DNA from 3 places in the Acinetobacter sp. ESL0695 genome. Region 1 is predicted to be linked to each of the others. Evidence: predicted binding sites of a transcription regulator. Region 1 holds the regulator's gene; each other region holds the start of a gene.
The links. Region 1 encodes PhoB, which activates phosphate uptake and scavenging genes when phosphate is short. Its sites were predicted from a motif close to TGTCATNAANCTGTCATAA; they were not measured.
Positions count from the first base shown of each region.

Region 2: a site for PhoB is predicted at 1,567-1,585, ahead of OZX61_RS03665 (inorganic phosphate transporter). Genes of this name have one in related genera too.
Region 3: a site for PhoB is predicted at 1,739-1,757, ahead of pstS (phosphate ABC transporter substrate-binding protein PstS). Genes of this name have one in related genera too.

Region 1 covers NZ_CP113932.1:114,263-117,557, reverse strand. Annotated here, with positions in the region: gene OZX61_RS00600 (MATE family efflux transporter) at 1-154, shown strand, start outside; gene OZX61_RS00595 (GAF domain-containing protein) at 197-670, opposite strand; gene phoB (phosphate regulon transcriptional regulator PhoB) at 1,011-1,712, shown strand; gene phoR (phosphate regulon sensor histidine kinase PhoR) at 1,732-3,096, shown strand; gene OZX61_RS00580 (hypothetical protein) at 3,112-3,295, shown strand, end outside.
Region 2 covers NZ_CP113932.1:771,657-774,951, forward strand. Annotated here, with positions in the region: gene OZX61_RS03655 (PhzF family phenazine biosynthesis protein) at 59-874, shown strand; gene def (peptide deformylase) at 893-1,375, shown strand; gene OZX61_RS03665 (inorganic phosphate transporter) at 1,640-3,262, shown strand; gene OZX61_RS03670 (hypothetical protein) at 3,286-3,295, opposite strand, start outside.
Region 3 covers NZ_CP113932.1:241,122-244,416, reverse strand. Annotated here, with positions in the region: gene OZX61_RS01125 (TonB-dependent receptor) at 1-1,219, opposite strand, end outside; gene pstS (phosphate ABC transporter substrate-binding protein PstS) at 1,845-2,876, shown strand; gene pstC (phosphate ABC transporter permease subunit PstC) at 2,954-3,295, shown strand, end outside.

The DNA.
Region 1 (3,295 bases):
TATAGAGGTACCGTGTGCATATCTGTTCAGCCACTTTTGGGGGTTACAGGGCATTTGGTTTGCGTATGCACTTTCTTTTGTCAGTCTAAGTATTTTTCAGTTTTCTTATTATCAGTTTGTTTGGAAGAAAAAAGCCATTCGTAAATTGGTTTAGCTGAGTAGAAGGTATACTTTTAAAGGTATACCTCTTAAGACTTTAAAACCGAATGGCGTCAATTACTTCTTGTAAATATTGTGCATCAATTTCATCAAATGTATTTAACGCACTACTGTCTATATCTAATACACCCAAGCATGTTCCATTTCTTAAAATTGGTAAAACAATTTCAGATTTTGAATGTGAACTACATGCAATATGCCCCGGGTAAGCATCTACATCTGGAACAATAAGTACTTTTGACTGTTCCCATGCATCTCCACAAACACCACGACCTTTTGCAATACGTGTGCACGCAATAGGTCCTTGGAATGGTGCAAGAACCAATTCATTGTCTTTTACTAAGTAAAAACCGACCCAAAACCAGTTAAATTGCTCTTTTAGTGCAGCAACAATATTTGCTAAATTTGCCACTAAATCTGTTTCATCGGCAATAATTGCTAAAATTTGAGGAATAATATCTTTATATTGCTCTATTTTACTTCCTTCAGTGATCTTTAAATCTTCAGCCATACCAATACCGTAATATAAAATGAATATATAATGCAGTTTAACCATTTATAAAAATATAGAAAATTGGTTTTTAAAATACAAAAAAATAAAGAAATAAAAGATAAATTAAATATTTTTTATAAAAAAATAATAAAATCAAAAACTTAAATTAATAATTTCAATTTGTCTCTAGTTTTGTCAAAAAAATGTCATTTAATATTCATTAAGGTCGTATGATTTTGTCATAAAAAAACATTAAAATGTTACATCCTTACCACTCTTGCAATAATACTGTCACAATAAATCTTTGTAATACTCACCTATAAGGTTTAATGAAATTGTTCATATAGGATATTGCGTAGTGAAAGAGGATTATATTTTAATTGTCGACGATGAATTGCCAATTCGTGAAATGATTCATACATCATTAGATATGGCAGGTTATCAATGTCTACAAGCAGAAGATGCCAAGCAAGCACATCAAATGATTGTAGATCGTCGTCCATCTTTGGTACTACTTGACTGGATGTTACCGGGTGGATTAAGTGGTGTAGATCTATGCTATCGTCTAAAACGAGATGAGACTTTGGCTGAAATTCCTGTCATTATGCTGACAGCACGTGGTGAAGAAGACCATAAAGTACAAGGGCTAGATGCTGGTGCAGATGATTACATGACGAAGCCATTTTCAACACGTGAACTTATTTCTCGCATTAAAGCTGTTTTACGTCGCTCAAGTGCATTAAGTGGTGAAAAATCTATCGATGCCAATGGATTAATTCTTGATCCTGTAAGTCAACGCGTGAGCTTTAATGACAATATCTTAGATATGGGCCCAACAGAATATCGTTTGCTTGCATTTTTTATGACACATGCAGAACGTGCTTATACACGCGCTCAGCTTCTAGACCATGTTTGGGGTGGAAGTGTCTATATTGAAGACCGTACTATTGACGTGCACATTCGCCGTTTACGTAAAATTTTAGAACCATTTGGTGCCGATAAATTTGTTCAAACTGTTCGTGGAACAGGTTATCGTTTTTCAACACGCACCGATGCTTAATCTTTAAGACCATTGCCTTATGTATGAACCCTACCCAACACCTGAATTAAGTCACGAACATAAGAAATATCGTTATAGCAGTTTATGGGAGTCTGCTAAACAAGATTTCAAAGTATTGATCTTTTTACTTCTGATCGCGGGGCTTATTGGTTTAGGTAGCGGACACTTTTGGTTATGTATTGCAATTGGCTTTAGTGTATTTACAGCATTACAAGTCCGCGCGCTCTACTTAGTCAATGAGTGGATTTCAAGTCGTCCTTATGATGCGCCTCCAAATATTAATGGTATTTGGGGGGCATTGCTTTTTAATATTTATCGAACACAACGTCAAGAACGTGTTGTACAGGCGGAAATGGTAAGCCTAATTGACCGTGCTCAAGCCTCTTTATTTGCATTAACTGAAGCGGTAGTGATTACCGACGAACTTCATCAAATTGAATGGTGTAACCCTGCGGCAGAACGTATTTTAGGAATTAAAGCCAGTGATCATGGCAATAATATTTTAGGCATTTTAAGACGACCTGCATTTGTTGAATATTTCCAAGATATGGAACAGCATCCAGATGGCATTAAAATCGAATCTTCACTGTATGAAGGCCACTATGTACAAATTAAGCTGACACGTTTTGGCGTAGAAAGTCGCCTATTGGTTGCTTATGACGTTACGCGCATTCATAACTTAGAGCAAATGCGTAAAGATTTTGTCGACAATATTTCACATGAATTGCGTACACCACTGACGGTACTCAGTGGTTATTTAGAAACCTTCCAAGAACAAGATGATTTTAACCCAAGATGGCGACGTGCTTTTGATCAAATGCAATCACAAACGCGACGCATGAATGCTTTAGTCAACGATCTACTTTTACTCTCTCGTCTCGAAAGTGAGAAAAAAATTATTAAAAATCAAATTGTCGATATGCCAAGTCTAATGACACAGCTTTTTGATGATGCACAGGCTTACAATACAGAATACAGACACATCCTGCACTTAGAAATAGATAGTCATTGCGACTTAATTGGCTCAGATATGGAACTGGCAAGTGCATTTGGTAACCTAATTACTAATGCCATTAAGTACACGCCTAAAGGCAATGGTCATATTACGATTGGTTGGCATGATGACCAAGAACATGGATATTTCACAGTACAAGACAATGGGATTGGTATTGATCTTAAACACCTACCACGTCTGACAGAACGCTTCTATCGTGTAGATAGTGCAAGAAGTCGTCAAACAGGTGGAACAGGCCTCGGATTAGCTATCGTCAAACACGTACTCATGCAACATGGTGCGTACTTAGAAATTGAATCTATTCCAAATGAAGGTTCTTGCTTTAAAGCTATTTTTCCGAAAGAATGTCTCTACCAAAGCGAAAATTAATTTAGAATTTTTACCATGAATGTAAAAAAAATAGGCCTCCCCATTGTTGGGGCAATTATTGTTATTGCTGTATCTGCATATGTGTATATATCAAAACACCGTCCTAACGACGATGATAAAGCCTACCACCGATCATCGCTTTGTTACGTGATTAGTAAACCTAGAATCTCTCAGAATCCCACACAGATGTACGATAACT
Region 2 (3,295 bases), 660 kb from region 1:
GAAGTATATTAAAAGAGCATATGCTAAAGCATGTGCTCTTTTTTTTGAGGAAATAATAATGAAGATGTACCAAGTTGATGCATTCACAACACAATTATTTAAAGGAAATCCTGCTGCAGTTATTATTTTAGAAGACTGGTTAGATGAAGCGCTAATGCAACATATTGCATTAGAAAATAATCTTTCTGAAACTGCCTTTGTAAAGAAAAATACACTCAATAATTATGATATTCGTTGGTTTACACCAACAGATGAAGTGCCATTTTGTGGGCATGCAACGCTAGCGAGTGCGTTTATTTTATTTCAGCAGATTGAAGGCTTGGAATATATTGAATTTGAAACACAGCAATTGGGTACATTTTATATTCGACAAAAAAATGAAAAGATTGTCATGAATTTCCCAATATTAAAAGCATATCCTCTTTTAGATTATCCTAAAACATTGGAAAGTGCCTTTAATATTCCATTTAAAGCGGTTTATTTAAATGATCAGGCTTATGTCGTTGAATATGAAAACGCACAACAGGTTTTAGATGTACAACCTGATTTTTTTAAGCTGAAAGAAGTGAGTATTGATTCAAAAAGAATCTATGGCAAAACCCGAGATATTGTGATTACTGCGCCAGGAAAAGATCACTACGATTGTATTAGTCGTTATTTTGCCCCTGCTATTGGTGTAAATGAGGATCCTGTAACAGGCTCTATTCATACAGCAGTGATTCCACTTTGGTCAGAAAGACTAGAGAAGGATCTGATTACGGCTTATCAGGCTTCTTCAAGAGGTGGTTGGTTATACGGTGAAATATTACCGAATGATCGTATAGAAATTTCAGGCCAAGCTAAACTCTATATGGTTGCAGATATTCATATATAACAAAAAGGTAAAATTCTAATGGAAGATGTGGTGTTGCCAGTTGCTCAGAAAGGTGAAGAAGTTTTAAATTTAGTCGCTACGAAAGTCAGTCCAAGAGAATTTGGCTCTTTATGGCTACATCAGCTTTCTCAAGCGATGCAAACGACGATGAAATATCATCATGGTGTAGGCATTGCAGCACCACAAGTTTATGTTTCTAAAAGAATTATTATTGTTGCATCTCGTCCTAATCCACGATACCCAGATGCCCCAGATATGCCTGAGATTGTCATGGTCAACCCAGAAATTTTAACGGCATCTAGTGAAAAATGTTTGGGTGAAGAAGGCTGTTTGAGTGTAAAAGGTGAGCGAGGACGAGTGCTGCGTGCACAAAAAATTGTTGTAGAGTACTACACAGTGATGGGAGAGCGAATTCAGCAAACGTTTTTTGGTTTTCCTGCCAGAATTGTTCAACATGAAATAGACCATTTAAACGGAATCCTATTTGTGAGTTATTTATAGTTTTTTAATGATTCTGAAATATTTCTCATGCAAATTAAGCGATATGTTTTAAATAAGTGGAATGAATTGGTCTAGCTAAAATATTTTATTTAAATAAATGAATGTTAAATTTTAAAGCTGTACTTATTGTAGTGCACTTTTTGCTCTAAAAAGAAGCAAAAGGTGGGCTTTTTTTCGCATAATAAATGTTGTGTCATATAACTGTCATAATTAAATTAAACAATATGGACACCTAAAAGTATCATCATAGATGGCAGCATGAAAATGAATACATCTTCTAAACAAGAGCCAATACCTCCTGGTGCCGTAGAAGGTAAAAATGTAAATGTTCCTACACCGAAATTTTTTATGCCGGTGTTTCTTACAATTATTATTTCTACACTTGTTTATATTGGATTGCAGCTAAATGCTGATCTTGCGAATGTTCCACCTTTAAGCCTTTATTCAGTAATTTTGCTTTCTACAGCACTATTCATTGCTTTAGGTTTTGAATTTGTGAATGGTTTCCATGACACAGCAAATGCAGTTGCAACGGTTATTTATACCAATGCACTTCCAGCACCTATTGCAGTCATGTGGGCAGGTTTTTGTAATTTTCTCGGTGTACTGCTAGCAAGTGGTGCTGTTGCATACGGCATTATTGCATTATTACCTGTAGAAATGATTATGAATGTAGGAAGCAGTGCAGGTTTTGCAATGGTATTTGCATTACTCATTGCAGCCATTCTATGGAACTTAGGCACATGGTTCTTTGGTATTCCTGCTTCAAGTTCACATACTATGATTGGTTCTATTTTAGGTATTGGTATTATGAACCATATCTTAAATACTGCTGCTGAAGCGGGAACTAGTGGTATTGATATGGAGCAAGTCATTAAAGTTGGTAAAGCATTACTGTTTTCCCCACTTATTGGTTTTGCATTTGCTGCCGTTGTATTCTTATTGGTGAAATTTTTATTTAGAAAGCAACTCGAGCTCTTTAAAGCACCTGAAGGAAATAAACCACCGCCATTGGTGATTCGTGCCTTGCTTATTTTTACATGTACAGGTGTAAGCTTTGCACATGGTTCGAATGATGGTCAAAAAGGAATGGGGCTAATTATGCTTATTCTGATTGGTCTTGTTCCTTTAGCATATTCACTTAACAAGAATATAGACAGTAATCAATTACAGTCTTTCAAAGGTTTGTCCGAAGAAGCAGCTGTAGTAATTTCTGCAGAAAATACACAAAAATATAATCGTGTAGAAGCTAAAGAGATTTTAACGCGTTACATTCAAGAGAAGAAAGTAACCCCAGAAGTACTTCCTGCATTAGCTAGTATGACATATGGTTTAAGCCAAGAATTGGCACCGTATTCTTCTTTGAAAAATATTCCTGAACAAAGTGTTAGTGATATTCGAAATGAAATGTATTTAAGTACAGCGACATTTAAAGCATTAGGTAAGCAAAAAGCATTACCGACTTGGAATGAAGCTGAACAAAAAACGATTAAATCTTATCAAAAAGGTTTAGATGGTTTCTTACAATATATTCCAAACTGGGTGAAAGTTGCTGTTGCATTGGCACTAGGCCTAGGTACTATGGTTGGTTGGAAGCGTATTGTTGTGACTGTAGGCGAACGAATTGGTAAAGATCATATGACGTATGGTCAAGGCTTATCTGCCGAGCTTGTTGCAATGACAACCATTGCTGCAGCCGATGGACTTGGAATGCCAGTATCAACTACACATGTTTTAAATAGTGCAGTGGCAGGGACAATGGTTGCCAATAAGTCTGGGTTACAGTGGTCAACAATTAAAAGTATTATCTCGGCTTGGGTGCTCACACTTCCAGTGACAATTGCACTTTCGGGTGGTTTGTATTGGCTGTTCTTACATATATTTTAATTATGAATTAAACAAAAAAGGGCTTAAGAAATA
Region 3 (3,295 bases), 130 kb from region 1:
CTGGTGAAGCATGTCCGTAAATAGGGTTATAAATATTGATAATATCTAATGAGTTTGTACCTTTTACACGATATCTCTGTAAGTTATTTACAATGTCTAAATAACTTGCTGTCGTTCCAATAACTACTTGGTTTGGAATCCCCCAAACATTAAATTTACCTAACAAATCATGGTTAAATAAATAGCTTGTGGTTTTATAATCGCGATAACGGCGCTCTCGGTTTAAATCTCCTTGACTATTTAACAATTGATATGCTTCTGAGGAGAACCCTTTCCAGTCATTCTCTTTATAATTCAATGCCATTTGACTGGTCCATTGATCATTCCAAACTTGCTTTATACGTACCTGCTGTAAATAGTCTTTCATGTTCATCAGACCTTCTGATTTTTCACCTAAGAAGCGACTATTTGGAATAACACCCAATTGTTTGTTTTTAGCAAGTACACCACGATCAAATAGACTACGTGTCACAGAATATTCACTATCATAATCAATTTGTGTTTGATCAGAAGGCTGCCAAGTTAACTGTGGTGCGACAAATAATCGATTATTTTTTACATCATCACGGAAGCTGTGGTTGTTTTCATAAGACACTCCCAAACGATATGCAATTGTATCTGTAAGTGCATTTGTACTGTCTATTGCCGCACGATACTGGTCATACGAGCCACCTCTGAGTTCAAGATGATGCTCTGGTTCAAACTTAGGTTTTTTAGTAATAATATTTAATGTACCACCTGGATCTCCTGCACCATACATTGCAGCAGCAGGCCCTTTAAGAAATTCGACCTGCTCAATATTTACCATATCTTTTGCAGCACTAAGCCCTAGATTTGAAAGAATACCGTTTCGTAGACTAGATGCACCAATGGTTTGATCTGTATTAAAACCACGAATTGAATAATTGTCCCATAATCCACCCATTGGATTTAATGCAGAGACACCACTGACTACAGATAAAGTATCACTAATGCGTTGAGCATTAATATCCTTTAAAACATTTTGACTTACTACATCAACCTTCTGAGAAGACTTCATAGGGTCTACATCAAACTTCGTTGCTACAGATGACTTTTTCCCTAAATAAGGAAGTGTATTGTCTTTTGATGAAACCTTTATGGTAGAGAGCGTTTCAACTGCACTTTGCTCTTGTGCATTAGAAATTGTACTGACAAATAAAAGAGATAAAGGAACAACCCCAAGAGAAAAAATCTTCATGCGACAACAACACTCAAACAAACCGTTATGTTATAACATTATTACATAATAGTTATTCTTGATTTATATTTTCTAAATATAATTAAGTCATAATCTATACTATTTACTATCTAGCTTATGCTTTTTTGCAAAAAAATAAATATGAATGATATAAAACATGACAAATTCATCTTTTTTTAATAAAAGTGAAATCCTCATTAAATCTAAATTTGTTAATGTTAAATATTTCTATAAATTTATGCACAGAATATTTGTATAATTTTCACTCATAATTATGATAACTATCTGTAACCTACAATACTATATTAATATATTTTATGAATAAATAGACAAGTAAGTATTTTTTTCAGTCCAAACTATTATTCATTTATACCTTATAAATAAACAAGATAAACTCATTATAAAAATGAATCAAATCAATATTAAATAGAACTTAATTTATTCATATTTTTTTACGATTTATAATTATATAAGATATTGTTTTTAAAAGACTATTTAGTAATAAAACTAAAATATTTCCGTCATATGAGTGTCATAAATGTCTCTTAATTTATAGTCAGTTTCGTCTAATACGCATCTATATTTTTAGCAAATATAGGTTATCAAAACTTGGGGAATCTCATCCATGGCATATCGCACAACAAAACTATTTAAGTCATCATTAATGGCTCTAGTGGCACCTTTAGCACTTTCAATTTCTGTTGCGCATGCTGCTGAAATCACAGGTGCAGGATCAACTTTTGTTTATCCAGTACTTTCAAAATGGTCTGCGGCCTACAATACAAAAACAGGCAATAAAGTAAATTACCAGTCTATTGGTTCAGGTGGTGGGATCGCACAAATTAAAGCGGGTACAGTCACATTTGGTGCTTCAGATATGCCTCTGACTCCTCAAGAATTAAACACTGCTGGTCTAAAACAGTTCCCTGTAATTGTTGGCGGTGTTGTACCTGTCGTAAATATTGAAGGTGTTGCACCTGGTGCTTTACAACTTACAGGTCCTGTATTGGCAGATATTTTCTTAGGAAAAATTACCAAATGGGATGATCCTGCCATTCAAAAACTTAATCCAAAATTAAAACTGCCGAACCAACGTGTTTCTGTTGTTCATCGCTCTGATGGTTCAGGTACAACATTTAACTGGGCGAACTACCTTTCAAAAGTAAGTCCAACATGGAAAACAAAAGCTGGTGAAGGTACATCTATTTCTTGGCCAACAGGTGTAGGCGGCAAAGGGAATGAAGGTGTCGCTGCATACGTTAAACAAATTAAAGGCTCTATTGGCTATGTAGAACTTGCATATGCCTTACAAAACAAAATGAGTTATACCGCTTTACAAAATAAAGCAGGTAAATTTGTTCAACCAAGCACCAATACGTTCCAAGCAGCAGCAGCAGGTACAAACTGGAATCAAAACCCAGATTTCTACAATATTATTACCAATGCACCAGGTGAAAACTCTTGGCCAATTACAGCAACAACATTTGTAATTATGCATAAAGTACCAAAATCTGCGAATGAAAGCCGTGAAGCATTGAACTTTTTCAAATGGTCTTTAGAGAATGGACAAGCAGATGCAAAAGCACTTGATTATATTCCTTTACCAAACAACTTAGTGAAGGAAATCGAGGGCTATTGGTCGAAGAACATCAAGTAATTCATGCAAGTTATCTCCCTAAATCCAGCAAATTGATTTGTTGGATTTATTTCTTTTAAAAATGAAGCTCTTCGATGATGAAACAAAATAGTAATACAGATCTAAAAGATCAACGCAACGATAAACTTTTTCACTATACCGTCAAAAGCTGTGCTCTTTTTGTTCTTCTGATTATGCTTGCTGCTTCTTTCTCAATGATTTGGGGAGGTAAAGAAGCATTTCAAACATTTGGCACCTCATTTGTATGGAACAGCGCATGGGATCCTGTGAGTAAGCAATTTGGCGCTCTTGTCCCTATTTACGGTACATTGGTCACATCGTGTATCGCAATGATCATTGCTGTTCCGGTCAGCTTTGGTATTGCAATTTTTATCACTAATCTTGCACCGAATTGGTTAAAAACACCCATATCAACTGCA